One region of the Enterococcus sp. DIV0174 genome, then DNA from elsewhere that is predicted to be linked to it. Evidence: a T-box and tRNA genes for the amino acid it is inferred to sense, from the RefSeq annotation. Region 1 holds a T-box; the other holds one or more tRNA genes.
The links. A T-box is a leader RNA that pairs with one kind of tRNA and senses whether it is charged. The one in region 1 lies ahead of serS (serine--tRNA ligase), so its partner is inferred to be a tRNA-Ser.
Positions count from the first base shown of each region.

Region 2: it encodes a tRNA-Ser, which carries the amino acid that the T-box ahead of serS (serine--tRNA ligase) is inferred to sense. The anticodon was not compared.

Region 1 covers NZ_CP172881.1:2,623,535-2,639,789, forward strand. Annotated here, with positions in the region: rRNA gene IGJ93_RS12585 (16S ribosomal RNA) at 1-607, opposite strand, end outside; gene IGJ93_RS12590 (response regulator transcription factor) at 1,329-2,018, shown strand; gene IGJ93_RS12595 (sensor histidine kinase) at 2,005-3,195, shown strand; T-box leader at 3,246-3,454, shown strand; gene serS (serine--tRNA ligase) at 3,503-4,774, shown strand; gene guaB (IMP dehydrogenase) at 4,843-6,327, opposite strand; gene IGJ93_RS12610 (DUF1129 domain-containing protein) at 6,517-7,212, opposite strand; gene ychF (redox-regulated ATPase YchF) at 7,302-8,402, opposite strand; gene IGJ93_RS12620 (DUF951 domain-containing protein) at 8,411-8,602, opposite strand; gene IGJ93_RS12625 (ParB/RepB/Spo0J family partition protein) at 8,620-9,510, opposite strand; gene IGJ93_RS12630 (ParA family protein) at 9,497-10,264, opposite strand; gene rsmG (16S rRNA (guanine(527)-N(7))-methyltransferase RsmG) at 10,276-10,989, opposite strand; gene mnmG (tRNA uridine-5-carboxymethylaminomethyl(34) synthesis enzyme MnmG) at 11,177-13,081, opposite strand; gene mnmE (tRNA uridine-5-carboxymethylaminomethyl(34) synthesis GTPase MnmE) at 13,096-14,493, opposite strand; gene jag (RNA-binding cell elongation regulator Jag/EloR) at 14,950-15,714, opposite strand; gene IGJ93_RS12655 (YidC/Oxa1 family membrane protein insertase) at 15,729-16,255, opposite strand, start outside.
Region 2 covers NZ_CP172881.1:827,167-843,822, forward strand. Annotated here, with positions in the region: gene IGJ93_RS04100 (LTA synthase family protein) at 1-731, opposite strand, end outside; gene IGJ93_RS04105 (class I SAM-dependent rRNA methyltransferase) at 969-2,144, shown strand; gene aroD (type I 3-dehydroquinate dehydratase) at 2,162-2,911, shown strand; gene ybaK (Cys-tRNA(Pro) deacylase) at 2,978-3,463, shown strand; gene IGJ93_RS04120 (NAD(P)/FAD-dependent oxidoreductase) at 3,555-4,871, opposite strand; gene gdhA (NADP-specific glutamate dehydrogenase) at 4,934-6,283, shown strand; gene IGJ93_RS04130 (glucose-6-phosphate isomerase) at 6,393-7,739, shown strand; gene IGJ93_RS04135 (hypothetical protein) at 7,909-8,058, opposite strand; gene IGJ93_RS04140 (hypothetical protein) at 8,562-8,774, shown strand; gene IGJ93_RS04145 (glycerophosphodiester phosphodiesterase) at 9,023-10,822, opposite strand; gene IGJ93_RS04150 (TVP38/TMEM64 family protein) at 10,926-11,522, opposite strand; gene IGJ93_RS04155 (TetR/AcrR family transcriptional regulator) at 12,004-12,570, shown strand; tRNA gene IGJ93_RS04160 (tRNA-Ser) at 12,699-12,786, shown strand; gene asnB (asparagine synthase (glutamine-hydrolyzing)) at 13,203-15,098, shown strand; gene IGJ93_RS04170 (Cof-type HAD-IIB family hydrolase) at 15,290-16,099, opposite strand; gene IGJ93_RS04175 (NCS2 family permease) at 16,376-16,656, shown strand, end outside.

The sequences.
Region 1 (16,255 bases):
ACCGCCTGCGCTCGCTTTACGCCCAATAAATCCGGACAACGCTTGCCACCTACGTATTACCGCGGCTGCTGGCACGTAGTTAGCCGTGGCTTTCTGGTTAGATACCGTCAAGGGATGAACAGTTACTCTCATCCTTGTTCTTCTCTAACAACAGAGTTTTACGATCCGAAAACCTTCTTCACTCACGCGGCGTTGCTCGGTCAGACTTTCGTCCATTGCCGAAGATTCCCTACTGCTGCCTCCCGTAGGAGTTTGGGCCGTGTCTCAGTCCCAATGTGGCCGATCACCCTCTCAGGTCGGCTATGCATCGTGGCCTTGGTGAGCCGTTACCTCACCAACTAGCTAATGCACCGCGGGTCCATCCATCAGCGACACCCGAAAGCGCCTTTCAAATCAAAACCATGCGGTTTCGATTGTTATACGGTATTAGCACCTGTTTCCAAGTGTTATCCCCTTCTGATGGGCAGGTTACCCACGTGTTACTCACCCGTTCGCCACTCCTTTTCTTTCGGTGGAGCAAGCTCCGGTGAAAGAAAAAGCGTACGACTTGCATGTATTAGGCACGCCGCCAGCGTTCGTCCTGAGCCAGGATCAAACTCTCATAATAAAAGTTAGAACAATCTTTCGATTGTTAAGCTCAATTTGTTTGCTAGCATATTGCTTGCTGTTTAAAAATGTTTGTTGTCTTGAATTGAATCAAGACGCCCTACACATTTGGTTTGTCTTACTTTGTTCAGTTTTCAAAGGTCTACTTGAATTGCCGTAGCAACTTTTATATCATATCAGAGTGACGTTTGAATGTCAACTCTTTTTAAAAAAGTTTTTTTTGATTTCGTTTGAGAAATCTTTCAGCAACTCATTTATCATATCGCATCGTTTGTTATTTGTCAAGAACTTTTTTTGAAGTTTTCCTTGATGAAATCAAGCTTCATAAGCAGTTCTTTTTAAACAACTTAGTTATCTTATCATGCCATAATGAACATGTCAACAACTTATTTAACGACTAATCAACAAAATTTTAATTGCTCTTGTTGAACAAATAATAATATACCAACTTAAAATTCTAAAGTCAATAATAAAAATGCTGTTTTAACAACATTTATAACAAGTTCGATCATTGTTTAATTCTGCTTTAAAATCATTCGCTTTTTACACTATTTTCGCTTGATTTTATATTACATCTGTAATAATTGTTCAGTTTTTTTCTATTATGTTTGATTTACAGTGATTTCTTCTAAATTTTTTGTTAACAAAGTGTTGCTTTTATCTATTTCTGCTTTTTTTTGCTAGAATAATAGTAAACACACTTATTCTGGAGGATTCATTATATGAAAATTTTAATTGCAGATGACGACAAAGAAATTGTAGAGTTATTAAGTATCTATGTACACAATGAAGGTTACGAGGCAGTAAAAGCTTATGACGGAAAAGAGGCACTATCAAAAATTAGAACTATTCCCGATATTGAATTGCTTATTTTAGATATCATGATGCCTGAAATGGATGGTATGCAAGTTGTAAAAGAATTACGAAAAGAATCTCAAATTCCAATTATTATGTTAACAGCAAAAACAACTGATATGGATAAAATCAAAGGGTTAGTTGCTGGTGCAGATGACTACGTAACCAAACCATTTAATCCATTGGAAGTTATGGCGCGTGTAAAATCTTTATTACGTCGTACAAAAATGCAAATAACTGCTGAACAACCGGATGTATTAGAAGTAAATTCATTAATAATCAACAAAGACTCCCATGAAGTAAAAACAATTGACGGGAAAGAAATCCAATTAACTGCTTTAGAATTTGGCATTTTATATCTTTTAGCTAGTCACCCAAATCGTGTATTTAGTGCGGATGAAATTTTTGAACGTGTTTGGAAACAAGAAAGTATTGTCTCAGCAAAAACAGTTATGGTTCACGTGAGCCATTTACGAGATAAGATTGAAGAAGCTACAGGTGGAGAAAAAGTAATTCAAACTGTTTGGGGGGTTGGATATAAAATTGACGCAAGATAAGAGCGTGGGAAAAGAGAAACGACGGCGTATCATTTTAACTTCCAAAGAAATCAGTGAACTTTTAGCAGAAGGAATTATCACAGTTATTCTTTTACTTCTATTAAATGTCGCTATTTTAGTAGTAATTAGTTCTGTCATCAACAGCTCTCCTTCTCTCACAAACGCAATTTGGGACTCAAAAAATATTTTTGCCCAGCGACTTGGCTCTGATCTTTTTTGGAATGGTAGGAATTTTATTATTCCGCTTTTCTTACTATTAGATGTAGCAGTTTTATATTGGCGCTTGATTCGGCGCTATCGACAAATGCAATTACGTCATATTATCAGTGAGCTACATTTCATTGCTAATGGTAATTATGATCATCGAATCCCTTTTGAACTTAGTGGCGATCTTAGTAGAGTTGTTACTAGTATCAATGGCTTAGTAGATAGTACGGTTGCTGCTATTGAGGATGAGCGAAAAATTGAAAAATCAAAAGACGAACTGATTACAAACGTGAGCCATGACATTCGTACACCCTTAACATCCATTATTGGTTACTTAGGTCTGATTGAAGATGGACAATATCATTCTCAAGAAGATCTTTTGAAGTACACACATACTGCTTATGTAAAGGCAAAACAAATGAAATCCTTAGTTGAAGACCTTTTTGAATATACAAAAGTGCGACAGCCAGCAGTGCCTGTTAACTTTTCAGCATTTGATTTGATTCAATTAATCGAGCAGCTTGCTGCTGACTTTGAGTTGGAAGCTGCAAAAAAAAATATTCAAATACTTGTTCAATCTAAAGAGTCTTCTCTGATTATGGATGGGGATACAGAAAAATTGGTCCGCGTCTTTAATAATTTAATTACAAATGCCCTGAAGTACGGTAAAGGAGCTACAAATATTATCATTGAAGTCGAACGTGTCGGAACAGAAGTTGTAGCAGTCGTTAAAAATAATGGGGCAATGATTCCAAAACAATCTCTTGATAATTTATTTGATCGTTTTTATCGTGTGGAAGAATCTCGATCACAAGCAACTGGCGGAACAGGACTTGGGCTAGCAATTGCTCAAAGTATTGTTGCATTACACGGTGGGTACATTTATGCAAAATCAGATCAAAGTTGGACTTCATTTATTATGCACCTACCTTTGAAAAAAAATAGTAAACTTCCTCAAGATGAAAAATAATCAGTTGACGAATATCTCATTTTTCGATATTCTTAAGTCAATTAGTGAATACTAAACACAGAACCTAGTACACTTTATTTTTTAACAGAGAGCTGATGGTCGCTGCAAATCAGCAAAAAATAATTTGGAAGTTCCAGTTCTATGATGTGTGCTTTTTGAAATAAGAAAAGCCGGTTAACAGCCGTTATCTGTAAACAAGAGCAGCAATTAAAGCTGAACTCGGGTGGTACCGCGAATACAAAACTATTTCGTCCCAAGATTTTTGGGAAGGAATAGTTTTTTTTATTTATAAAGGAGGAATTAATTAATGTTAGATGTAAAAATGATGCGTCAGAACTTTGACTCAGTTCAAGAAAAATTAATGACACGTGGCGTAAAAAAAGAAACTTTGGCTGAATTTATGGAATTAGATGAAAGTCGTCGTAATCTGCTTGTAAAAAGTGAGGAATTAAAAAAATATCGAAATGATGTTTCTGCAGAAATTGCACAACTAAAACGTAATAAAGAAGATGCTTCTGCAAAAATTTCAGAAATGAAAGAAGTTGGTGGGAACATCAAAGCCTTAGATACAGAAATTGCTGATGTTGATGAAAAACTTACTCAGATTGCTACTACTTTACCAAACTTGCCTAATGACTCAGTACCAATTGGAAAAGATGAAGACGATAATGTAGAAGTTCGTCGTTGGAGCAATCCCCGAAACTTTTCTTTTGAACCTAAACCACACTGGGAAATCGCAGAAAATCTTGATATTTTAGATTTTGAACGTGGCGCAAAAGTTTCAGGAAGCCGTTTTGTTTATTATAAAGGATTAGGTGCACGCCTAGAACGCGCCGTGTATAATTTTATGCTTGATCAACATATTTATGAACATGGTTATACTGAAATGATTACTCCTTACATTGTTAACAGTCGTGCAATGTTCGGGACAGGTCAATTTCCAAAATTTAAAGAAGATGTTTTCCAATTAGAAAATACCGATTTAACATTGATTCCTACTGCAGAGGTTCCTTTAACCAACTATTATAATGACGAAATTTTAGATGGAAAAGATTTACCAATTCGCTTTACCGCTCTTAGCCCTGCTTTCCGTTCAGAAGCTGGTAGTGCTGGTAGAGATACTCGTGGTCTGATTCGTTTGCACCAATTTAACAAAGTTGAAATGGTTAAATTTTCTGATGCTGAACATTCTTATGAAGAACTAGAAAAAATGACTAATGATGCTGAAGATATTTTGCAAAAATTAAACTTACCTTATCGTGTCGTTGCTTTGTCAACAGGTGACATGGGCTTCTCTGCTGCTAAAACGTATGATTTAGAAGTTTGGATTCCCGCGCAAGATACTTTCCGTGAAATTAGTTCATGTTCAAACTGTGAAGATTTCCAAGCACGTCGAGCAATGATTCGCTACCGTGATGAAGATGGAAAAATTCATTACGCTCATACATTGAATGGATCTGGTTTAGCTGTTGGCCGTACAGTTGCAGCTATCTTAGAAAACTACCAAAATGAAGATGGCTCAGTAACTATTCCTGAAGCTCTAGTGCCATATATGGGTAATTTAAGAGTAATCAACTAAATTTACTTTCTAAAACAAAAAACTTCCACCAAAATCAATTATGATTTTGGTGGAAGTTTTTCTTTTATTTATGATTCAACTGAGTAGTTTGGTGCTTCTTTAGTGATTTGAACATCATGTGGATGTGATTCTTTTAGTCCACTGCCACTCATTTGGATGAATTGTGCATCATCTCGTAGTTGTTGTAAGTTTGCAGCTCCGACATAGCCCATTCCTGATTTTAATCCACCAATCATTTGGAAGATAATATCTGCTACGCTTCCTTTATAAGCTACACGTCCTTCAATACCTTCGGGAACTAATTTATTTGCTTCATTGATACTTCCTTGGAAATAACGATCTTTTGATCCTTTTTCCATCGCACCTAATGAGCCCATTCCACGATATGTTTTGAAACGACGACCTTGGAAAATTTCGAATTCACCTGGTGATTCATCTGTTCCGGCTAGCATACTACCTAACATAACTGCATGTCCTCCAGCAGCTAGTGCTTTAACAATGTCACCTGAATATTTGATTCCGCCATCGGCAATAATTGTTTTACCATACTGACGCGCAACAGAAGCTGCATCATAGATTGCTGTCAATTGAGGAACACCGACACCTGCAACAACACGGGTTGTACAAATCGAACCAGGTCCAATACCAACTTTAACAACATCAACACCAACATCATAAAGTGCTTTCGTTGCTTCAGCAGTTGCTACATTTCCAGCAATCAGTGTTGCTGCTGGGAAAGTTTCACGAATTTCTTTAATCTTGCGAATTACACCTGCACTGTGTCCATGAGCTGTATCAATAATGATTGCATCTACACCAGCAGTTAACAATGCATCAGCACGTTCAAAAGTATCGCTTGTTACGCCTACAGCAGCAGCAACTAATAAACGACCATGTTCATCTTTCGCAGCATTAGGAAATTCGATGACTTTTTCAATATCTTTGATAGTAATCAAGCCACTTAAACGACCATCTTCATCGACGATTGGTAATTTCTCAATTTTGTGTTTTTGTAAAATTTTCTCTGCATCTTTTAGAGAAGTTCCTTCTGGGGCAACAACTAAGTTATCCTTTGTCATCACATCGTCAATCGGAATATGATAATCTGTTACGAAACGCATATCACGGTTAGTAATGATTCCTACTAATTTTCTATTTTCCAAAGTTTCAACAATTGGAACACCACTAATTCGATATTTACTCATTAATTCTTCAGCATCAGCAACTAGATGTTGTGGTGTTAAAAAGAATGGGTCAATGATGACGCCACTTTCTGAACGTTTTACTTTGCGAACTTCTTCTGCTTGTTGGTCAATTGTCATGTTCTTATGAATAACACCTAGACCACCCTGACGAGCCATCGCAATTGCCATCTTACTATCAGTTACTGTATCCATGCTTGCGCTCATAATTGGAATATTTAACTTAATGTTTTTTGCTAGTTGTATGCTCATATCCACTTCGTTTGGTAACACGTGACTTTCTGCTGGTATCAATAAGACATCATCAAAAGTAAAACCTTTTTTCGTGAACTTTGTTTCCCAGTTGGACATTGTTAGTACCACTCCTCTAATTTAGTTTATCTATTAAAATAAGCGATTTTATCCTTTAAGTCAATAACTAAGAAGCAACTGCTGCTTTATTTCTCATAAAACAAAGATTTTATTTTGATTATTCTCATTGTTACGAAAGAAAATATAAAAAAAAACAACGCACGAATAATTTCGTACGTTGCTTGCTAATTATCTTCTTGGAACAGATAGACTGCCCACGATTTCATATTTTTTCTTCAAGTAGTAACGTAGTGCTAATGCTGCTGCACCAATCACAATTACTGCAATTGGATTTAACACTGGGTTAAGAACTGGTGGAAGTAACGTTGTCGCTGAGAATGCGATTACCCACACAAGTGTTGAACCACCTAAAATCAATAATGTTTTTAACATTCCTGGTTTCTTGCTTCTATCTGCACCTGGATATTCATACTGATAAATATATTTATACATCATATAAAATACCCAACCACCGATAGCTGATCCAAACAGAAGTGTTGAGATTCCATAAGCTGGAGCTGTTTCACGTGAAAAGAAACCTGTAATTGCAATCATGATACTCAATAAACCTAATAACAATAATGTATTATCTAACCACATCAAAACTGGTGTAGAAGATTTTTTAGGTGCTACTGGCTTACTAATAATTGATTCTGTTCGCTCAGAAACTGTTCCAAAAAGCTGACGTGCAGTTTTGCCGCCTTTTTGTTCTTTCACCAAGACAGGTAACATATCATGAAGCGCATTAACTTTCTCTGCCTCAGATAAGTTTGCTGCTTCTAAAGATTTTTTCAAATCAAAAATATACTGTTGGTTTCGCTTCGTTAATTGTGTTTCTAAATTATTATTTTCTTTCACCATTTCACGTAATTGCTCTGGTTCCATGATCTAGTAGTCCTCCTTAGCCGTTAGTTTGCTTAACGGTCGTCACAAAAAATATTTTAACATATTTTTAGCAAACTATGATAGCCCTTTTATACATTAAAACGGAACAACATAACGTCTCCATCTTGTACAATGTACTCTTTACCTTCTAAACGAACACGTCCAGCTTCTTTAGCTGCATGCATATTTCCATATTTATTCAAATCATCGAATGAAACTGTTTCTGCACGAATAAAGCCACGTTCAAAGTCCGTATGGATAATTCCAGCTGCTTGTGGTGCCTTGATTCCTTTTCTGAAAGTCCAAGCACGCACTTCTTGCTCACCTGCTGTGAAATAAGTTGCTAATCCAAGTAATCCGTAGGCTGCACGAATCAATTGATCTAAACCAGATTCTTCAATTCCTAAAGCTTCTAAGAATTCTGCTTTGTCTTCTTCATCTAGTTCAGCAATTTCTTCTTCTGCTCGGGCACAAACTACGATAACTTCAGCATTTTCTTCTGCTGCAAAATTGCGCACTTCTTGAACATAATGATTTGATTCTGCATCAGCAACATCATCTTCTGATACGTTCGCCACATATAAAATAGGTTTAGTTGTCAGTAAAAATAGACTCTTAACGATTTTTTGTTCTTCTTCCGTAAATTCGATTGAACGGGCAGAACGGCCTTCTTCTAAAACTGGTTTGATTTTATCCAACACAGCTAACTCTGCCACAGCTTCTTTATCTTTTGTTTTTGCTACTTTAGCCACACGTGTATAACGTTTAGTAATTGATTCCAAATCAGCTAAAACCAACTCTAAGTTGATTGTATCAATGTCGCCTAAAGGATCTACACGACCTTCAACATGGGTGATGTTATCGTCATCAAAACAACGAACAACATGACAAATTGCATCTACTTGGCGAATATGGCTTAAAAATTTATTTCCTAATCCTTCACCTTTACTTGCGCCCTTAACGATACCGGCAATATCAGTAAATTCAAATGTCGTTGGTACAGTTTTTTTCGGTTGTACAAGTTCTGTTAAGCGTTGTAAACGCCAGTCTGGTACTTCAACCATTCCAATGTTTGGATCAATTGTTGCAAAAGGATAGTTCGCTGCTTCTGCTCCAGCTTTTGTAATTGCATTAAATAAAGTTGATTTTCCTACGTTGGGCAAGCCAACGATTCCAGCAGTCAATGCCATAAATTAATTCACTCTTTCTTTGCCTTTTTTTCAAGTATTTTTTTTAGTTTTTTTTCAAAATCGCGACGTGTCATCATCACGATATGGCCACAGTTCACACATTTAATTTTGATGTCTGCTCCCATACGAATGATTTCCCAACGATTTGTTTGACAAGCATGAGGTTTTTTCATTTCAACAATATCGCCTAAATCATACATAAAATAGCCTCCTGTTTCTACTCTTCATCAAATTGAATGTTAAGAATATCAAGAATTCTTGTTAAATCGTTTTGTGAAAGATACTCAATTTCAATTTTTCCTTTGCCATCTTTTTCTTGAATTGCAACACTCGTACCAAATTTATCCATCAAACGATCTTCGCTTTCACGAATGTAATAAGGTTTTTCTTTTGCCAAACGTGGGATTTTTTTCTTTTCTTTCCCATCATTTTGATTTAATTCAGACACTGTTTGTTCTAATTGACGAACAGTTAAGTTTTCAGATACTACACGATTAGCTAATTTCAAAATAAGATCTTTATTTTTTAGACCTAATAAGGTTCTAGCTTGTCCCATTGATAAACGGTGATCTTGAACCATTTCCTTCACTAGATCTGGTAAAGACAACAATCGTAAGTAGTTCGCAATGTAAGGACGACTTTTCCCTAAACGGCTGGCTACTTCTGCTTGTGTCAAATTCAAATTTTTCATCAGCATTTCGTAAGCTTCTGCTTCTTCTAAAGGATTTAAATCTTCTCGTTGCAAGTTTTCTAAAACAGCAACCTGCATCATTGCTTCTTCATTGAATTCTCGTACAATTGCTGGAATTGTTTCTTTTTCAGCTAATTTTGAAGCACGAAAACGTCGCTCACCAGCGATAATTTCATACCCTTTTACCGTAGATCTTCTAACAATAATTGGTTGAAACACACCCGATTGTTCAATTGAATTAGCTAGCTCCTGTAGAGATACTTCTTCAAACGTTTTTCGTGGTTGATAAGGATTAGGACGTAGCTCGTTCAAAGGTAATTGAATAACTGCTTCGTCTTTTACATCAACACTTTCTAAATTTTCTAAATCTTGAAATAGCGCGTTGATTCCTCGACCTAGGCCTTTATTTTTCTTCACGATCAACCACTTCCTTTGCCAATGCTTGATAAACTTCTGCTCCTCGAGAACGTGGATCGTAGTCAATAATTGGTAGACCATGACTTGGTGCTTCTGATAAACGAACATTTCTTGGAATAATCGTATCATAGACTTTTTCACGGAAATACTTACGAACTTCTTCCACAACTTCTGTCCCAAGGTTCGTTCTTGCATCATACATCGTTAATAAAACGCCAGCAATTTCTAAGTCGGGGTTAAAATGTTTTTGTACTAAACGAACGGTATTAAGTAATTGGCTTAAGCCTTCTAAAGCATAATACTCACACTGGACAGGTATTAAAATTGCATCACTAGCAGTAAACGAATTGATTGTTAAGTGACCTAAAGAAGGCGGGCAATCAATCAAAATATAATCATATTGATTCTTTACTTCTGCTAAAGAACCTTTTAATCGAGATTCTCTAGCCATCATAGAAGTTAATTCAATTTCTGCTCCAGCTAATTGGAGAGTAGCAGGCACGATATTTAAATTTTCATGTTCTGTTACAATCGTTGCTTCTGCAATTGGCAATTCATTCACCAATACATCGTAAATATCTTGCTTAACATCCGGTTTTCGGACACCCACACCGCTAGTAGCATTTCCTTGCGCATCCATATCAACTAAGAGTACTTTTTTTCCTAGGCTAGCAAGACAAGCACCTAGATTAACTGTAGTTGTCGTTTTACCAACTCCACCTTTTTGGTTTGCAACAGATATAATTTGTGCCATCTCTTCTCCTCCTACTTAATGGGTTGCTTATTAGGCAATCCAGGTTTTCTTGGATATTTTTTTGGTGTGACTTTTTTCTTTTCTATAGTAAGAATATGACGTTGATCCGAAATTTTTGGCAGATCAACTGCTGTCTCCTTGATAAATTTACCACCCAAGATAGCAATTGCATGTTTTGCTTCAGTCAATTCTTCTTCACTTTTAGCAGCTTTTAATGCATAAAAATGACCACCTAACTTGACTAGTGGCATACATAATTCTGCCAATACGTTTAATCTAGCAACAGCCCTTGCAGTAACTAAGTCAAAAGATTCACGAAATTCTATGTTTTGCCCAAATGTTTCTGCGCGATCATGGTATAAAGAAGCACTAATACCTAATAAGTTAGTTAATTCTGTTAAGAAAGTAATTCGTTTATTTAATGAGTCAACAATTGTAATTTGTAGCTCTGGAAAAACAATTTTTAATGGAATACTTGGAAAGCCTGCGCCTGATCCAACATCACACAAAGAAAGCTTCTCGGTAAAGTCAACTTCAAAAGCCAGTGTCAGCGAATCATAAAAATGTTTCAAATACACTTCATTTTCATCTGTAATAGCTGTTAAATTCATTTTTTCATTCCACTCAACTAGTGTTTTAAAATACGTGGCAAATTGCTCCATCTGATGATCTGATAAATGAATTTGTTTTTCTGCTAATGCTTGGCGAAATTCTTCTGGTGTCATAATTAGTCCTTTCATTGTGAAACAGAAATTGTTTCACAGAATCTTCTCCTACTTTAACGCAATTTTCTTTTTCTTGCAATGCTTCCTTGGACAATCTTAAAAAAATTCGCACTAAAAAACGAACAAAAAAGAACTCGAGCAAGTATATAAATTATTACAGCTCAAGTTCTCTTTTTATTTTAAAAATTTATTGGGCAGATGCGTTAACTTTCGCAATCTTCCCTTGTTCGATATAGACCATCAGAATACTCAAATCGGCAGGATTTACACCACTAATTCGACTCGCTTGCGCAATCGTTTCAGGTTGAATTTTTTGCAATTTTTGTTTTGCTTCTGTAGCTAAACCATTGATTGCTGCGTAGTCGATATTTTCTGGAATTTTTTTAGCTTCCATACGTTTTAATTTTTCAACTTTTTCCATGGCTTTTTTGATGTAACCTTCATATTTAATTTGAATTTCAACTTGTTCAATTTCTTTATGTGTCAGTGCATCATTTTCTGGAATAAATTTTAACAAATCTGCGTAAGAAATCTCTGGACGTTTCAAGAAATCACTTGCCAAGACACCATCTTTTAATGATGCTGCTTCAATGCTACTCAAGAAAGCTTGGACTTCCTCTGTTGGCTTAATTCGAATGCTCATTAATCGTTTAATTTCTTGCTCAACCGCTGCTTTCTTCGATAGGTAAGAATCATATTGTTCTTCTTTTACTAATCCAATTTGATGACCCATTTCAGTCAAACGTAAATCTGCATTGTCATGTCGTAAAATCAAACGATACTCGGCACGAGAAGTAAGTAAACGATAAGGTTCATTTGTTCCTTTTGTCACCAAATCATCAATCATCACACCAATATAGCCATCACTACGTTTAATTACGAAAGGATCTTTTTCTTGGACTTTTAATGATGCATTGATTCCAGCAATCAGACCTTGACCTGCCGCTTCCTCATACCCACTTGTTCCGTTTGTTTGACCAGCTGTATACAAGTTTTCAATTACTTTTGTTTCAAGTGTTGGACGTAATTGATGTGGCTCAATGACATCATACTCAATGGCATATCCCGTACGCATCATTTCCACTTTTTCCAAACCAGCAATTGAATGCAATACATCTACTTGAACATCTTCTGGTAACGATGTGGATAGCCCTTGGACGTATACTTCTTCTGTATTTAATCCTTCTGGCTCTAAAAACAATTGGTGACGTGGTTTATCAGCAAAGCGAACAATTTTATCTTCAATTGAAGGGCAGTAACGTGCGCCCACACCTTCAACAATTCCAGTAAACATCGGTGCACGATGTAAATTGTCACGAATAATTTGATGCGTTGATTCACCAGTGTAAGTTAACCAACAAGGCTCTTGATCAATTTTATATGCACTATCAGGTGTGCTAAAACTAAAATGATTAGGTTTTTCATCACCAGGTTGTTCTTCTGTGACTGAATAATCAATTGTACTTGATTTTACACGTGGTGGTGTTCCTGTTTTAAATCGTTCAATCTTAAACCCTAATTCCTTTAGATTATTGGCTAAACCTACTGATGGCTGTGAGTTATTTGGACCTGATGAATATTTTAATTCACCAATAATAATTTCACCACGAAGAGCTGTTCCAGCTGTGATAACAACAGCTTTCGCGCTATAACGTGCGCCTGTAGAGGTAACGACGCCACGACAAACACCATCTTCAACAATTATTTCTTCAACAATTCCTTGTCGTAGCGTCAAATTAGGTTCTTTTTCAATGGTATGTTTCATTTCTGAGGCATAGGCATGCTTGTCAGCTTGTGCGCGCAAAGCACGAACTGCAGGTCCTTTTCCGGTATTCAACATTCTCATTTGAATGTACGTTTTGTCAATATTTTTTCCCATTTCTCCGCCTAAAGCATCAATCTCACGAACAACCACTCCTTTAGCTGGTCCGCCTACTGATGGATTACAAGGCATAAATGCAACCATATCCAAATTAATTGTTAATAGCAATGTTTTCGATCCTAGTCTAGCCGAGGCTAACGCTGCTTCAGATCCAGCATGCCCTGCTCCAACAACGATGACATCATACGACTCTGCTTGATATTGATTCAAAAGATGTTCCTCCTCTATTTTCCTAAACAAAATTGACTAAATAACTGTGTTATCAATTCATCTTGGACACTATCTCCAACTACTTCTCCAAGATAGTCCCAACAACGTGTCATATCGATTTGAACTAAATCAACAGGCATACCAGCCTCTATTCCTGTGACCACTTCATCTAATGAAATAGCTGCTTTTTCTAATAATGCGATATGTCGCGTATTTGAAACATAAGTTGCATCTTTCTCGCCTGTTTTCCCACCGAAAAACAGTTCAGTAATAGCAAGTTCTAATTGATCCAAACCATCATTGTTTGTGACTGAAACTGGAAAAACAGGTTCATGATTAATAAATGTTGCTAGTTTATCTAGTTCAATTTTTGCGGGTAGATCAGTTTTATTTAAAAGAATGATTCTCTTTAATCCATTGGTTGCTTCTAATAATTGTTCATCTTCTGCTGTTAGAGCTTCACTTTGATTTAAAACTAATAAAATCAAATCAGATTCAGACAAAGCTTTTCTACTTCTTTCTACACCAATTCGTTCTACAACATCATCCGTCTCACGAATTCCAGCTGTATCAATCAATTTCAAAGGTACCCCCCGAACATTGACATATTCTTCAATCACATCACGTGTCGTTCCGGCAATATCAGTTACAATTGCTTTTTCTTCTCGCAATAAATGATTTAGCAAACTTGATTTCCCTACGTTAGGGCGTCCAATAATTGCTGTGCTTAGCCCTTCTCGTAAAACTTTTCCTTGTTTTGAAGTTGCCAATAGCTCTTCAATTTTTTGATGAACCATTTGCGCTTTTTCAAGTAATAATTTAGTTGTCATTTCTTCAACATCATCATATTCTGGATAATCAATATTGACTTCAACTTGTGCTAACGTTTCTAAAATTTCTTGGCGCAATGCACGAATTAATGAAGAAAGATTTCCATCTAATTGATTAATTGCTAGGTCCATTGCCTTATCTGTTTTTGCACGAATTAAATCCATGACAGCTTCTGCTTGTGACAAATCCACCCGTCCATTTAAAAATGCACGCTTTGTAAATTCTCCTGGCTCCGCTAGACGCGCACCCTCTCTAAGTAAAAGCTGAAGTACCTGATTGACTACAACAATCCCACCATGACAATTAATTTCAACCACATCTTCACGAGTAAAAGTTTTCGGTGCTAACATTACTGAGACCATCACTTCATCCACTAGATGATTATCTTTTGGATCAGCTATATGACCATAATGAATCGTGTGGCTAGGTACTTCGAGTAAAGTTTTTGTTCCACTACGATAAACTTTATTGGCAATTTGAACTGCATGATCACCACTCAAGCGTACAATACTAATTGCACCTTCACCTGGTGGCGTTGAGATTGCTGCGATTGTGTCAAACTCCAAAGTAATTTCAGCCATTTTTTCACTTCTCCTTTAATTTTACGCACAAAAAAAGCGCCCACTCCACCCTTTACATAAAAAGGTGAACTTAGCACTTTGACTGCTTGTTCTTGATTAAATTCTTGTCATAGACTATCACATTTCTAAAAATGAATCAAGTTCTTTTGATTGACTAGTCTCTAACCTTATTTTTAAGCAAAAAAGTACAAAGCAAATGCCTTGTACTTCTTTTTATCAAAGTTAGACTACTACGATCGTATACTTCGATAAGAATGATTTCTAGTAAAATATACTTGGTTTAAAAAATTTTGTCAATCTGATTTTATTTCTTCACACCATTTAGCCATAAAAAAATTATTTTAGTGTTCTTTTTTCTTTATTATCTTATATATATAGAAACAAAAATAGAAACAAAAAAGGAAATGTCACAAGTCAACTGACTTGTGACATTTCCTTTTTGATTTTTATTTCACTTTAATAGAATCTTTTTGCTGGCTCAACAACTAAATATCGATAAGGCTCTTCACCTTCAGAGTGTGTTTTTACTCCGTCATTTTTACTTAGTGCTGCATGAATCTGTTTTCGCTCAAAAGCCGGCATTGGTTCTAAAAATACTGGCTGACCTGTACGAATGACTTTATCAGCTGTTCGCTCAGCTAAACGCTGAATAATTTCTTGGCGCTTTTCACGGTAGTTTCCTACATTAACAACAATTGATAATTTGTTTGTAGCCACCCGATGGATAAATACTTGTGCTAAATACTGCAAAGCATTCAGTGTCTTCCCATGTTTACCAATTAAAATTCCTTGTTTTTGTGTTTCTAAGTGAAAAACAACTAAGTTTGCTTCTCTCTCCATTTTTACCAGAGCAGGCGCGTCCAAATGTTTAGAAATTTCAGTAAGATAAAGTGCCAATTCCGTTAAAGCTGCTTCATCATCCAAGTCACTTAATTCTTGTTCTACTGAACTTTCTTCTGACTCTACTTCAATTTCATCGATCACTGTGATTTCTACAGGAGCTTCTTCTAGAACGTCTTCAACTGTTTCTTCCACTACTTCTGAAATAGTTTCACTAACAGATGGCTCAATAGACACTTGAGCATCTTTACGGCCCATCCCAAGGAAACCTTTTTTTCCTTCGTCAAGTATCTCAAGTTCAACTTGATCTTTAGTCAAACCTAATTGATTCAAACCATTTTGAATGGCTTCATCTACTGTTGCAGCTTTATAAATCGGCATTAGCATTACCTCCCTTATTTTTTACGTTTTTTCTTAGGACTTGTGGCTTTTTTCAACGCTTTTTCTTTTTCACGAATCTTCATTGCTACTTCTTCACGTTCTTTACGGATCTTAAACGGATTATTAATCAACAATGTCTGAACAACTTGAAAGGCATTTGAAACTACCCAGTATAATGAAAGACCACTTGCTAAGTTAACACCCATAACTAAAATCATCACTGGCATAGCAAAACTCATAATTTTTGTTGTTGGGTTTGACTCAATTTGACTCATACTAGATAAGTAAGTACTTGCAAAAGTAAAAATTGCAGCTAAAATTGGCAAAATAAATGTTGGATCTGCTTCACCTAAATTAAGCCAAAGAAAATGTCCCTGTTTTAATTCTGGTACACGAGAAATTGATTGCCATAATGCCATCAAGATTGGCATTTGTACCAACAAAGGAAGACATCCAGCGTATGGATTTACACCATTTTCAGCGTAAAGCCGTTGTTGTTCTTCTCTCAATTTGCTTTGAGTCTCAGGATCTTTAGAAGAAT
Region 2 (16,656 bases), 850 kb from region 1:
TCGTCGTTTGGTTCAGCATAGTGTTCCTTAACGTAGTTTTCAACTTCTTTCATATCGTTAGGACTTGCTTCCGCACGAACTTGGTTGGTTTGATAAGTCTGGAAACTATCGTAAGCCATAAAGGCATTAAGACCAAGATATTTAACTAGATAATCACGAGAGAATGTTCTAGTTAATAGTTCTGGGCGATCAGCTTCAGCCAAGAAAAGATTACCAGAAAAAATCATAACTGCTAATGTTGAAATCGCAAATGCCATACGGGCCCGGACAGGACGTTCATCCATTTTGATTTTTTTAGTGACTAATAAAACCGTTAAGATAATAAAATCTATCCAGTACAATAAATCGTAAGGGCGGAACAAGCGAATGGCACTTTCGCCCAAACCACTAGCAACTTTTCCAGCGCCTAAAATAGTATTGATGGTAATAAAGTCTGTAAATTCACGATAGTAAGTGACATTTGAAAACACCCACAAAGTGAGTAAGAAAAAAATCACCATCATCGTGATATACGAAGCTCTTGCCCGTCTCACATACAAAGCAATCCCAAGTAATAACAAAGTAGTCGCAATTGGATTGATAAATAAGATAAAGTATTGCACTCCGCTTTCAATCCCTAAATTGAAATCAATCAAATAGGCGAAAATTGTTTTTAGCCAGACTAAAACAGCTAACAAAGAAAAAAATCCGAGCCGCTTATTTAAAAAAGCGGGCGTTTTTATACGTTTCAAAGTAATCTTCCTTTCTACACTCAAAAAAATAAGAATAAGAGTGTCATAAAACCCATAGTACACAACTTATATATTCTAATCTATTTTACTAGTCGAAGATTTTAGTGTCAATTCTAAGCGATGATTTATGGCAGTTGGTTAAGGGATTCTTTAAGCTTTCTTAGAGGTTTGTGGCTTAAGACAAGCTGTTTGATTTTTGTTATACTGAAGGATGAGAAAGTAAAAGCAGGTGAATGAATGAAAATAAAAGTAAAAAAACGAGCGAGCACTCAATTTAGAAAAGGTTATCCGCTCATTCAAAAAGAAGATTTAGTCGATACGCAAGTGGAAACGACGGAATGGATCGATTTAGTAGATCAACAAAATCAATTTGTGGCAAAAGGCTACTTAGGAAAGCAAAACAAAGGAATTGGTTGGGTATTAAGCCGAGACAACGAAGTATTTGATACAACTTTTTTTGAGAAAAAATTTGTGGTAGCAAAAGCAAAACGCACAACTTATTTTAGTGATGACTTAACAAATGCTTTTCGCTTGTTCAATGGTGAAGGTGATGGCATGGGTGGTTTGATTATTGATTATTATGACCAGTTTGCTGTCTTTTCTTGGTATAACCAAACACTGTACCTTCATCGAGAAAAATTAGTTGAAGCATTTAAAAAAGCATATCCGGAAATTTTAGGTGCGTATGAAAAAATTCGTTTTGATACGCAGGGTCTGCCAGAAAGTCAGTTTATTTATGGAAAAGAAGCACCAGAGCCATTGATTGTAAAAGAAAATGGTGTTCAGTTTGCAACCTATTTAAATGAAGGCTTGATGACAGGAATCTTTTTAGACCAAAAGGAAGTTCGCGGAGCGTTGGTTGATGGATTAGCGTTAGGAAAATCGGTACTAAACATGTTTAGCTATACAGGTGCTTTCTCAGTTGCGGCTGCGATGGGTGGTGCTGTTGAGACAACCAGCGTGGATCTTGCAAAACGGAGCCTGAAAAAAACGCAGGAACAGTTTGAAGTCAATGGTTTAGATCTTGAACAACAAAAAATTATCGTTATGGATGTTTTTGAGTACTTTAAATATGCGAGTCGTAAACAATTGACTTATGATGTCATTGTTTTGGACCCACCTAGTTTTGCCCGCAACAAAAAGAAAGTTTTCCGCGTGGCAAAAAACTATGGCGAATTGGTCAAAGACAGTCTGGAAATTTTAGCAGATGAAGGGGTGCTGATTGCTTCAACAAATGCGGCGAATGTCACGATTCAACAATTTCAAAAGATGATTGAAGAAGAGTTCATTGCGAAAGGTGTCTCCTATCAACAAATCGGACTTTATCGCCTACCAAATGATTTTCAAACGACAAACGCTTTTCCAGAAGGAGATTACTTAAAGGTATTTGTTTATAAAATCAATCAAATGTAAGAAGGGAGTCGTTACGGATGATCCAAGTGAAAAATTTGCAAATCGGTACTGGTCGGCCAAAAGTTTGTGCACCATTAACTGGTGTGACCCAAGAAAAAATCTTAAGTGAAGCACGTCTCGCGCGCGAGGCAGGCGCGGATTTAGTGGAATGGCGTGTCGATTTTTATCAAGAAATCTTGCAATTAGAAAAGGTTCTAGAAACACTAGTCCTTCTTCGACATGAGCTTCAAGGATTACCGTTGCTTTTTACATTTCGTACGCTAGCTGAGGGCGGAAAACAAGATCTATCGATTAGAGAATATCATGATTTGTATGAAACAGTTGTGACTGAACAGTTGGTTGATATGGTAGACATTGAATTGTTTCAGATTGAAAGCTTGGGACGCGGAATGATTGAGCGCATCAAAGATCATCAAATTCCAATCATTATCAGCAATCATGAATTTAAAGAAACACCATCAGATCCTGTTCTGCTTTACCGGCTAAATATGATGGAACATTTTGGAGCTAGCATTGGAAAATTAGCAATGATGCCACAAACAGAACAAGATGTTTTTCGCTTGCTTGAATTGACTAAACGAGCAAGTGCGTTTGTTTCAATCCCGTTGATTACTGTTTCAATGGGAGAAATGGGTAAGTTATCAAGAGTAGCAGGATGCTTAACAGGTTCGGCAGTTACTTTTGGGGCAATTTCAAAAGCGTCTGCTTCGGCCCCAGGACAATTATCTGTGAAAGAACTGCAACAAATAATTAAGAGTTTAGCATGAGTAATCGTATCAACCAACGATGAATGGTATTTGAATTTATCATGCTTGTTGCAATGAGGTGGAAATATGGCAAAGAAAAAACAAGTCAAAACAAATGCAATTCGACTCGTAGAGCAAAAAAAAATTGCGTATACAGAACACGAATATGAATGGGATGAAAATCATTTAGGTGCAACTACGATTTTTGAACAGATTCCTGGGAGTGAGCAACGAATTTTTAAAACATTGGTGGCTGTAGGAAACGTAACTGGTCCACTAGTTGCTGTCATTCCGGGAGAAAATGAAGTAGATTTAAAGAAATTGGCAAAAGTTTCTGGAAATAAAAAAGTAGAAATGCTCCATTTACGTGAGTTAGAAGCAACTACTGGTTATATTCGTGGTGGCTGTTCACCAATCGGAATGAAAAAACTATTTCCAACTTATCTTGATCAAATTGCGGAAAATTATGAACAAATCATTATTTCCGCTGGCAAAAGAGGACTGCAGATGGAGTTAGCTCCACAAGCAATCTGCCAACTGACAAATGGAAAATTTGTCGATATCAGAGCATAAAAAAATCCCCTTCAAGTTAGTATCCAGTTTAACTTGAAGGGGATTTTTTTTATAAGTAACCAATGAATAATTTAAGTGGACTAGTAATATTTTAAATGGCCTGGGCTTGTTGACCGGCATTCATACCAGAAACATGACCCGTAGCAAAAGCCGCAGTGATATTGAAGCCACCAGTATAGCCGTTGACATCGAGTAATTCACCCGCAAAATATAATCCAGCTACCAGTTTACTTTCTAAGGTCTTGGGATTAATTTCTTTTAAGGAAACACCCCCGCCAGTTACAAAAGATTTTTCTATCGGGAAAGTTTTGTTTATCAAGAGATGAAATTCTTTACATAATTGGACAAAGTCTTGAATTTGTTTCTCCGACGTTTGTTGACCCGTTTGTTGTTCCAAATTCAGATGACTTAAATAAAAAGTTAGTAGTCGTTCAGGTAAAAAGCCGTGCCAAGTATTGACCAACGTTTTTTTCGATTGACGACTCTTAGCAGTTAGTTCTCGGATCAAGTCATGACTTGATCGAGTTGGGAAACAATCTAGAGAAATTGTAACTGGCTCGCCCGTTTTCTTTAATTCTTGATTGATAAAACTTGAGCAACGTAAGGCAGCAGGCCCTGAAATGCCAAAGTGTGTGAAAAGTAAATCCATAATGTGCTCAGTAATTACTCGTCCCTTTTTATTCAAGACACTTAAAGAAATATCTTGTAAAGACAATCCTTGTAATGTTTTTTCTTGAATAAAAGGTTCTTCGGAAATCAAGGGAGATTCCGTCGCGTATAATGGGGTAATTGTATGACCAACTTTTTTTACCATTTTGTAGCCATCTCCAGTTGAGCCAGTTGATGGATAAGTTCGTCCACCTGTTGTTAAAATCACACAAGGGGCTTGGAATTCTTCAAATTCTGTTCGAATGCCGTAGACTTGTCCGCTATTGTGTACCAATTTTTCAACTTTTGTACCAAAAAGGAGTGTGACGCCAAGTTCATTTAGACGAGTAATCAACGCTTCAATGATTGTTTTTGATTTATTTGTAACAGGAAACATTCGGCCATGGTCTTCTTCTTTTAAATGCACGCCTTGTGTTTCAAAAAAGTTCATGATATCAAAGTTATCAAATTGTGAAAAAGTACTATATAAAAATTTTCCGTTTCCGGGAATATGTGCGATTAAATCTTCCACTGGTCGATTGTTTGTGACATTACAACGCCCACCGCCAGTCATTAGCAATTTTTTTCCAGCTTTTTTATTTTTTTCAACTAATAGCACCTTGGCACCTTGTTCTGCGGCACTAATAGCTGCCATCATTCCACTGGTACCAGCGCCAACAACGATTACATCGTAGTTTGTTTCCATTCGCTTCACCTCACAAGTGAGTGTAGCATATTTCGAAAATAAACGCAGAAAAATTTTTGAGCCGAGGCTGAAAATAAGCTAAAATAAAAATTAGCTAATCGAAGGAGTGTGACACAATGACAAATGCAAAAAAATATGTCCAAACGATTCAAGAGAAACTACATCAACAAGATCGTGGAGAAGTCGAATTTTTACAAGCAATTGATGAAGTACTTCCAACAGTTACGCATTTTTTAGAAAACCATCCTGAATACATCGAACAAAATATTTTAGGAATTCTAGTAGAACCTGAACGAATCATTCAATTCCGAGTGCCTTGGCAAGATGATCAAGGGAATTGGTGTGTGAACCGAGGATATCGGATTCAATACAATTCAGCCTTGGGTCCATATAAAGGTGGGTTAAGATTTCACCCAAGTGTTAACTTGAGTATTTTAAAATTCTTAGCTTTTGAACAAATTTTTAAAAATAGTCTGACTGGTCTTCCAATTGGTGGCGGAAAAGGTGGTAGTGATTTCGATCCTAAAGGAAAATCGGACGGTGAAATCATGCGTTTTTGTCAAAGTTTCATGCTGGAGCTTTCAAAACATATTGGGCCTTCTTTAGATGTTCCTGCTGGCGACATTGGTGTTGGTGGAAGAGAAATTGGTTATTTGTTTGGTGCATATAAACGAATCAAACAATATGATGCAGGTGTGTTGACAGGAAAACCTTTGAATTTTTGGGGAAGTAAAGTTCGTACAGAAGCAACGGGGTATGGATTAGTTTATTTTGTTAAACACTTGTTAGCTCAAGAGCAAGATTCATTTACAGATAAAACAGTTTTTGTATCTGGGAGCGGAAATGTTGCAATCTATGCAATTGAAAAAGCGCAAGCACTTGGAGCGAAAGTGGTGACTTGTTCCGACTCAAGTGGCTTTATTTATGATCCAACAGGTATTGACTTAGAATTATTGAAAGAAGTGAAAGAAAAAAAACGTCAACGTTTAACTGAGTATGCAGCTCAAAAGACATCTGCTGTTTATCATGAAGGAAAATCGGTATGGTCGTTAGAAGAAGCATGTGCTATTGCTTTGCCATGTGCGACACAAAATGAAATCTCAGGTGACTTAGCAGAAATCTTAGTAAAAAATGGCGTACAAATTGTAGCAGAAGGGGCAAACATGCCAGCAACAGTAGAAGCTGTCACTGTTTTTCATGATGCAGGAGTTTGGTATTGCCCAGGAAAAGCTGCAAATGCGGGTGGAGTTGCAGTTTCTGCCTTAGAAATGAGCCAAAACTCTCAACGTTTAACTTGGGAAAGTGAGCAAGTAGATCAACAGTTAGACGAAATCATGCAAACAATTTATGAAACATGTCGTCAAACTGCTGCTGAGTATGATGAAGAAAAAAATCTATTACTTGGTGCGAACATTGCCGGTTTTGCAAAGGTTGCGGAAGCAATGTCTGCACAAGGATTGGTCTAAATGTGAAATTTTCTTGTAAATATTGAAAGGTTCGTAGATATTTGCTTGAAAAAAAAGTAAAAAAAACGTAAAGTATACCTGTATAGTGAACTTTTAAGGAGGAGAACAAATGGCACACATTCATTTTGACTATTCAAAAGTAGCACCGTTTGTCAATGAACATGAATTAGGTTACATGCAAAGCCAAGTAACAGCGGCTGACAAATTATTACGTGAAGGTACAGGCGCAGGCAGCGATTTCTTAGGCTGGATTGATTTACCTACAAATTATGATAAAGAAGAGTTTGCACGTATCAAAGAAGCAGCTAAAAAAATCCAATCTGATTCAGAAGTATTAGTAGTAATCGGTATTGGTGGCTCATATCTAGGTGCACGTGCTGCAATTGATTTCTTGAACCATACTTTCTATAACTTATTAGATGGTAAAACACGTAAAGCACCACAAATTTTTTATGCAGGAAATTCAATCAGCTCAACTTACTTAGCTGACTTGATCGAAGTAATTGGTGATCGTGATTTCTCTGTTAATGTTATTTCTAAATCAGGAACAACAACAGAACCAGCAATTGCTTTCCGTGTGTTCAAAGAATTATTAGTAAAAAAATATGGTCAAGCAGAAGCAAACAAACGTATTTATGCAACAACTGATAAAGCACGTGGTGCAGTAAAAGTTGAAGCAGATGCTGAAGGTTGGGAATCATTTGTTATTCCTGATGATATCGGCGGACGTTTTTCTGTATTAACTGCTGTTGGTCTACTACCAATCGCTGTTAGTGGGGCAGACATTGATGCCTTGATGAAAGGTGCAGCTGATGCAAGTAAAGAATATGCAAGTGATAAACTAGAAGAAAACGAAGCTTATCAATATGCAGCGATGCGTAACATTCTTTACCGTAAAGGCAAAGTGACAGAATTGTTGATCAACTATGAACCAGGAATGCAATATTTCTCAGAATGGTGGAAACAATTATTCGGCGAATCTGAAGGAAAAGACCAAAAAGGAATCTATCCTTCAAGTGCAAACTTCTCTACTGATCTACATTCATTAGGTCAATATATTCAAGAAGGTCGTCGCAATATCTTTGAAACAATCGTTAAAGTGGAAAAACCTCGTAAGTCAATCACTATTCCTGAACAAGAAGCTGACCTAGATGGTTTAGGCTACTTACAAGGAAAAGAAGTTGACTTTGTTAACACAAAAGCTTTTGAAGGAACATTATTAGCACATACAGATGGTGATGTACCTAACTTACTAGTTAAAATTCCAGAAATGGATGCTTACACCTTAGGTTATACAATGTACTTCTTTGAAATAGCTGTAGGAATTTCTGGTTACTTGAACGGAATCAACCCATTTGATCAACCAGGTGTAGAAGCCTACAAAAAGAACATGTTCGCCCTACTAGGCAAACCTGGCTTTGAAGACCTAGCAAAAGAATTGAACGAACGTCTATAATATGTTAGTGAAGGAAAGAAGTTGTGGCATATGTCGCAGCTTCTTTTTTAATACAGCAAAATGATTTGATAGAGCAAAACAAAAAGAGGTTTGCATCGTCTAAGATGTGCAAACCTCTTTTAGCTTTTTTCCGAGAATGATTTAGATGTCATGTGGGGTGGCCAGCTCCTTAATTAGATTCATGTAATGCTCGGACAGCTTGTTCGATTGTAATACCGAAAGCAACATTGTGTTCATTTTTTGCGTCAATTGCCATGAAACGATTGGTTGAAGTGTCAAAGGCTACGCGATAAGTCATATTTGTTTTGTTAAAAGTCATGTTTCGTTCCCCCTTTCAATTATTGAGAAAAATTCGAGAAATTTTCAGTTAAACTCTCTGTAAATTTTCAAACCCATTTGTAGTTTAGCACCAACTCATTTTTCTTGCAATTAAGAGGTATCCATAAACAAATGGTTTATTTAAAACAAAAGAAATCAGCGATCTTCTGTTAATCCAATGAGTAGACCAATTGTTAAGGTAATAAAGATTACTGCTTGAATGAGAACCATGTCTATCCCTCCTTTCCTTCAGTGTATGAAAAAAAAGAAAAAACTGCACGAACGTGAAACAATAATAAAAGAACAGTTTTGTCACCTTTCTTACGTGACGAAAAAATATAAAATTTAAGTGATATTAAATGAAAAATAGCATAACTTAAAATCTGAATGAATTCTTGTTGGTTTAAAGAAAAAAATACAAAAAAAATAAAATAAAACGTTTTCATTTATTTGCTTTTCTGTTATTATAAATAAAACAAATAATAATTGAAGGAGTGAATTTTGATGTTAAATATCGAAGTGGGAAAGTCTTACATATGCAAACCTATTGGTGTAACTAATGAAGTCGTTGGTTATATCGAACATACCTATACCAACACAGCTGTTGTTTTAGTTGAAAGCTACGAGCAATGTGATCATTTTGTTATTGATGAGAAACAGTTTCGCGTATTAGTTAAGTTAACAGATATTTACGCACCAGTTGAGATGGTGTCGTAAACAATCACTTCTTTTGAGAAATTTGCAAAAGTTTTTTATACTTAAGGAAAGAGGAAGGGAGAAGATGTTATGACAAAGAAAAGAAATTCAGGGAAACTAGGAATTTTTCTCGCAATTGTCTCAGCGATTCCCGCAATTTTAGCCATCTTTCGAGCTGTTAAAGACGCGAAAAGAGAATAAGTAAATAAAAAAAGGGCGACCGCTAACAAATTAGCGATTGCCTTTTTTTTTGATAAGTGAAGTGATGCTTAACCGACACCTAGTACGAAGTTAAGCAATTTATCTGAATAAGTGATTTCGTCATCAAGTGATTTTACTTCTTTGTTTAAAATCCCCATCTGATCGGTGATGATGCCATCTGCACCATAGAACATCATTCGACTGACTGCATCCGAGTCGTTGACCGTCCAGACATAAACTTTTTTACCATCCGCATGGGCAGATGAAATAAAATTCCGATTGATGGTGCTATATTCCATTGTTAAAAAGTCGGCAGAAGTAATCGGTGGTCCCACAATATTAAACGGTAAAATATAGCCAACGTAAAACTTTGGCTCCACTTTCTTTAAGTCTTCGACAGTTTGATAAGTCAAACTCTGTAAAATATGATGTTGTTCCAGAATTTCTGCCCGATATTTATCCGTGAAGCGCTCAACCAAATCGCTTGAGTCATATTTCGTTGTTTTAATTTCAATCAATAATTTCTGATTTAATTTTTTAGCAGCTGCCAGATAACTATCAAAAGAAACAAGTGGTGCTGCTTGCCCATTTTCTTTGACTGTTAATTTTTCTAGTTCTTTCAAGGTTAAATTTTGTGGTAGTTGATTGACGCCCGTTAAATTCTTCAAGTTAAAATCGTGCATCACGACGAATTGGCCATCTTTTGTTTCTTGAACATCCATCTCAACGTAATCAGGATGATAAGTTTGACTTGTTTTTTCTAGCGCAGGTAACGTGTTTTGAACACCATTTTGATTGCTAACACCACGATGAGAAACAGTTAAAGGGGTAGTCTGTGCAGCAGAAGTCAAATAATTCATATTATACAAACAAACGCCAACGCCAAAGAAAACACAAAAAAGAACAAGACTGGCATTCTTTAAGGTGGAATATCGATGTAAAGGTGGCTCAGGAGTGAACCATTCAGGAATTTCTGGCAAGAAGCCTTCATCATCCATGAAGTCGACAATAATGTAAAATATTCCAACAGTTGACATAACAATATTAAACAGAAGTATCAATTGTAATAGCGTCATTGCGAAGACAGCACTAATCAATGAATAATTAGGCAAAAAATTCTCAACAGCCGTTTGTGAAAGGATAATCAGAAAATAACCTAGTGAGGAAATTAGTAAGATACTACCACCAATGATAATAAATTGACCTAGAATCGCAAAGAAGCGTGATTTCGTAAGTCGCCAACTTTCTCGGATTGATTCGCGAAATGGTCGGTCGCGTAAGATCATTTCTGGTAACGCAAAAATTAGCCGAATGCCGATGTATGCTAAGAAAAGATAAACTAAAATGAATAAACTAACAATCACAAGCCGATTTTCAAAAATAAAATCCATAATAAATGAAGGGATTTTGATTTTTGATAATAAATCAGAGTTAAAACTTAACCCACTTAACGGCAAAATCAGTAGAAAATAAGCTAAGAAAAAGAGAAACGTAACTGGACGAACCTTTTTTAGCTGTAAGACAGTCATTCGAAGTAGCTGTTTTAAGGACACAGGTTTTCTTTTTTTGATAAAGTAAACACTAATCAATAAAAAAGTGAATTCAAAATAGACCAAAAGCAGAATCAGCACCAAAACGATAAAGAGCGAGCCTAGTACACCAGGGTGCTTAGAAAAAATGGTGGCGATATTATCATAAGATAAATAATCAATTGCACCACGATGTAAAATAAAACGAGTTGTACTATTCAATAACGGCAGACAAATAAATAAAATAAAGCCGTGCATCAGTAAAACATCGCGAAAATAATTTTGTGTTCCTTTGAGAAAGTCCCAAGCATTTCCTAAACTATGTTTTAAATAATTCATTTTTATCACCTACTAATTCTATTGTATCTTAAAAATAAAAAAAACACAGGTTAGAGGTCAGACCACTAATCTGTGTCAGAATGTCTTCATTTATTTTGTCCAATTAACCAAGTAAACCAGTCAAGTATTGTCCACCATAAATCAGTGCCATACTATATAAGAAAATAGAGAGTGGTTTAGCAAGGAAAATAATTAGTGAAAATTTCTTTACGGAAATATTTGTTAAGCCAGCCATCAAACAAAGCGCATCATCTGGCGCAACTGGTAGGAAAATTGCAAGTGCAAAAAGTTTCTCAAATCGACTTTGATTATCTAACCAACCAATATATTTATCATAAGTTTTGTCGCTGATTAAAGATAAAATGAAGGGTTTTCCGTAGCGTCTACCTAATAAGAAGATAATAACCGATCCGATACAAATCCCCACATAGTTATAAACAAAACCAGCATAAGGACCAAAAATCAGAACGCCGGCTGCGGTACTGATGCCACCGGGGATGATTGGAATCACTACTTGTAGAATTTGAATCAAAATGAAAATAACAGGTCCAAGAATAACTGAGTGTCCAACAAGACCTCTCAATGCATTGATGTCCTTGAAGACTCCAAGATTGATAAAGTAAACAGTTAGTGCGATAGACGCGCCTAAACCGATAATTGAAATAAAGTTGATAAGTTTTCTTGATGCTGCAACGCTCATTTTGAATCATCTCCTTGAAGTTTTTTGATCTAAGGTTACTATACGCGATAAAGTGGCAAACACGCTACTTTTTTAGATGACACTATTCAAACAGTTTTGTAAGTTCGAAGTAAGTATAAAAGATTTGTGAAGAAAATGCATCCTACTAAAGACTTATTTAATTTTTATCGAAGAAATTTATTTAGTAACTATTTCTTTTTTAAAATAAATATAAATAACGATAGTTTCCTTATTTGGTGATTAGTTGTGTTTTCGCCATAGCTGACAAAAAAAGAGTGAAAAAATAAGGAAAAAAAGAAGACTAAAAAAATGAAAGGGAATGCATAATTTGATGAAGACGCATTTCCTTATTAGAATTTCATTAAATAGTTTAGCTTAATTTGCTTTAAATATAACAATTATGAGTAAAATGTTTGCAAAGAAGGATGATTATCGGTTACAATTAAAGAACATATATGCAGTACAAAGTGGGGGAGTTTTTATGAGAAGAAAAGTCTATACCAAAGATCAAATTCTAAAAGCAGCATATGAAGTTGTTGCTAAAGAAGGCTTCAAAGGATTTACTGCTCGTAACATTGCAAAGAAGATGGGAATTTCGACACAACCTATTTATCTAGAGTTTAAAAACATGGAAGACTTAAAGAATACTCTTTTGGATTCTATTTTTGATCAACTCAAAGAAGAAGTTTTCCCTGTCGAGCATACTGGTGACAAAATTATTGATTTAGGTTTGAATTATATCAACTTTGCGAAAAAACATCATAGTCTGTACATGGCATTGTATATCGATGAGCATGGCGACGGTAAAAAAATGCATGATTTTTCATATAATTATTTCTATGAAGCTGCAAAGAAAGACGAAAAATACAGTCATTTATCTGACGAATATTTAGATGCGTTACATACGGGTACTTGGGTAGTCGTAACTGGGTTAGCTTCATTGATGTCTTCAAACATTATGCAGCCAACAGAAGAGCAAATCATTTCTTTGATTTCTAGAACAATTGACTCTGTGTTGTCTTTAGAAAATCCAGAAATTATCCGCTAAAAAAATAAAAAAGGTTGGCGTAGTCGTTTGATTACGTGCAACCTTTTTCTTGTGACTTTAAATGTAAAGAATCAGTTGTGAAAATGTTGCTTGACATTTTGGGCGAAAAGATTAAAAATAGAAATCGCGGAAGGTTGGCAGAGTGGTAATGCAGCGGACTCGAAATCCGCCGAACCGGCTAATACCGGCGCGCAGGTTCAAATCCTGTACCTTCCTTATTTAAACTAAAACAAAACAAGATTGAGTATTCATATCTCAATCTTTTTTTGTGCTGTCACATAACGACTAAACAAAAATAGTTGTGAATAAATGCAGGTTTAATAGAATGAAAATGTGAAAAAAGTTAAAAAAACACTTTTCTAGCAGTTATGGAATTAAAAAATAGAATAGCGCAAATGAGAGAGTCAAAATTTCTTTTAAGCATGAGGGATTAAGATAGCATCATAAAAGAAAACATGTTAAATTAGTTATTGAAAAACTTTTTATTAAATGTTCAAAAGTTTTCATAACTTATTTTCATGTGACGAAACTGTTAGGGAAGAACCTTTCGTCAGCGCTTTTCGAGTGTGTTAAGATGAAAAGTATGAAATAAAAAAATGAAAAAGTAATTTATATTAGGATGTGAAAGTTAAATGTGCGGGATTGTCGGTTTTGTTAATGACAAAGATAACAAGAGTGCAGTTGTAAATGCGATGATGGATCGCATTGTACACCGTGGACCTAATAGTTCTGGTGAGTATGTCGATAAACACGTTGCTTTAGGTTTTAGAAGATTGAGTATTATTGATTTAGAAGGCGGAACACAGCCTATTTATAATGAGGATGGAACAAAAATCATTATCTTTAATGGTGAGATTTATAACTATCGTCCACTGCGAGAAGAATTACTTGCGGCAGGACATGTTTTTCGCACACACGCTGACACGGAAGTTCTTCTTCATGGTTATGAAGAATGGGGAACAGAATTATTACAAAAAATTCGTGGAATGTTTGCTTTTGCTATTTGGGACAATGAAAAAAATGAACTTTTTGGTGCCCGTGATCATTTTGGAATCAAACCTTATTACTATGCACAAATGAATGGTACGTTTATGTTCGGTTCAGAGATCAAAAGTTTCTTACCACATCCTGATTTCCAAAAAGAGTTAAATAAAGAAGCATTGAAACCTTATATGACTTTTCAATACTCACCTTTGAATGGCGAAACATTCTTTAAAGATGTGTACCGTTTACCTGAAGGCCATTATTTTACTTATAAAAACGGTGAGTTAGACATTCAAGAATACTGGGATGCTGATTTTGAAACAAAAGGTACACATTCTCGCCAAGAATGGATTGACAAAATTGATGAAACAGTTAAAGCTTCGATTGAGGCACATACAATCAGTGATGTTGAAGTTGGTTCATTCCTTTCAAGTGGTGTTGACTCAAGTTATGTGACTTCGGTTTTAAAACCAGATCATTCATTTTCAATTGGTTTTGATGATAAAACATACAATGAAGCAATTGAAGCACGTAAATTAACAGAGATTTTAGATTTAGACAATACTGCGGCGGTTATCGACGGAGATATGTCATTCAAAGCATTTCCGTTGATCCAATATCATTTGGATGAACCAGATTCAAATCCTTCTTGTGTTCCTTTGTATTTTCTAGCTAACCTTGCTTCACAAAGTGTCCGTGTGGTTCAATCCGGTGAAGGGGCAGATGAATTATTTGCTGGCTATCAAACATATGGCTTCCATACGAATTCAAAATTTATTCGTGTGATTGCGCAAGGGTTGAAGAAATTGCCAAAAGGAACGCGTTATAGTTTAGGTCGCAAAATTGGTAAAATGAAAAACTTCCACGGACGTATTCATTTATATGAATCACTTGCGCCGGCTAAAGAGTATTTCATTGGTCATGCGCGTGTCTTTGAAGAAAAGGAAGCGGCTGATTTATTGACAGCAACTTATCAAGATGCACCATCTGTGAGTGAAATTATGGCTGTCCATTACGAAAAAACGGATGGAATCAAAGATGAAGTCAATAAAATGCAATATGTTGACCTTCATCAATGGATGCCAAAAGATATTTTGTTGAAAGCTGACAAATTATCAATGGCAAGTTCATTGGAAGTTCGTGTGCCATTATTGGATATTGAAGTGATGAAATTAGCACAACAAATTCCAAGCAAATATTTATTAAACCAAAACAACACGAAAGATATTTTCAGACAAGCAGCAAACAAACAGTTGCCAGAAGAATGGTCAAACCGTGTGAAATTAGGTTTCCCTGTGCCAATTAAAGCTTGGCTAAAAGAAGAACATGGTTATCAAGAAGTGAAAGCTTTATTTGAAGCAGATTTTGCAAAAGAATTCTTTGACCAAGATAAAATCATGGAATTGTTAAACAATCATCATGAAGGAGTCAAAGAAGAGCAACGTAAGATCTGGACGATTTTTAGTTTCTTAACTTGGTACAAAGTTTACTTTATTGATGAAACAATCCCTCAAGCAGAACCAATTGATTATGTAACTGTCTAAGAAGGATAGAAGAAAAAAGGATTAATTTCTATAGAAGAAAAAAGCTGAAAAATTCATTGATAAAATGTATGTTTCCGTGGATGAAACGCTTGAAATTATTCTAAATGAGCTAGTTTTTCACTGCAAAAAAAAGCCTAAGACAATCAATGTCTTAGGCTTTTTTTGTTTCTTACTTATAGAATAAATACAAATTATAGTTGAAGTAATTTTTCTAGATGATCGGCTAGACCATCCTCTTGGTTCGTTTTTTCCGTAATGTCATTAGCGATCCCTTTTAGTTGATCGGTGCCATTTGCCATTGCAACGCCCCAACCAGCATATTCCAATAATTCAAGATCATTGTGCTCATCACCAAATGCGATGACGTCTTCTTGTTTGATTTCAAGATAATTGGCTACTTGGTGAACACCCTTTGCTTTTTCAATCCCTTTAGAAACGATTTCTAAAATAGCTGTTGGTCCACCCCAAGTGCGGACATCTACATAACTACCAAATTGACGGGTCAATTCATTTGAAACTTGTTCTGCAAATTGTTTTTCTGTACGAACGAGCAAAGAAGTTGGATTAGTTGTCAGGTTTTGAGGAGAAAGCAGATTTTTTTCACTCGGGTTTGATGAAGCAAAGATTTTTTCATCGAAAAAATCTAAGCTATCAATAAAAAAAGTTTCGCGGTTTTCAGCGGCAACGAAGTCAAGATTCAATGCTTTTTTTTGTGAAACAATTTCAAAGGCGATCTCGCGATTGATTTGTGATTCTTTTTCGCCACTCCAAAGTTGATTAGGAATGTGTACAAGAGCCCCATTAAAGTTAACCATTGGGGTAGTTAATTCTAACTGTTGATAAAATTGATAACTCATTCGAAAAGGTCGTCCAGTAGCGATACTAACATAGTGACCTGCTGCAATGGCTTTTTTTAAGGTTTGTTCGGTTTTAGTTGTAATTAAAGAGTCTTGATTCAGAGTAGTCCCATCTAAATCAATGGCAATAAGCTTTTTATTCAATGGCGATAGTCCTTTCTCAGCTGATATTTGTTTTAGTCTAGCATATTTGACGCAATAAACAAGTGCGAAAATCAATAACTGAAGAATGAAAAACGCCCTTTTTTAGAAAGAATGAAGCAAAACACGAACGTTTTTTGCTTTTTAATGTTTAAATATCATTTTTTAGTTGAAAAACGAATGAAGCGACGATATAATCAATAATTGTTCGAGGAAATTAGTTGTTGGTCTTATTTAATATCTTTCCTCATCAGAAAAAATCAGGGAGTGGAATTTTTTATGGATAAGTTTTTCGGATTGAAGGAAAACAAAACAAATGTATCAACAGAAATAATGGCGGGGGTTACAACATTCTTTGCAATGAGCTACATTCTTTTTGTTAACCCAACGATTTTATCAGCTTCAGGAATGCCATTTCAAGCAGTTTTCTTGGCAACAATTATTGCTTCGGTTATCGGGACGTTAGTAATGGGCTTGTTTGCGAATGTTCCTTACGCACAAGCACCAGGGATGGGTTTGAATGCCTTCTTTACTTTTACTGTCGTGTTTGGTCTTGGTTA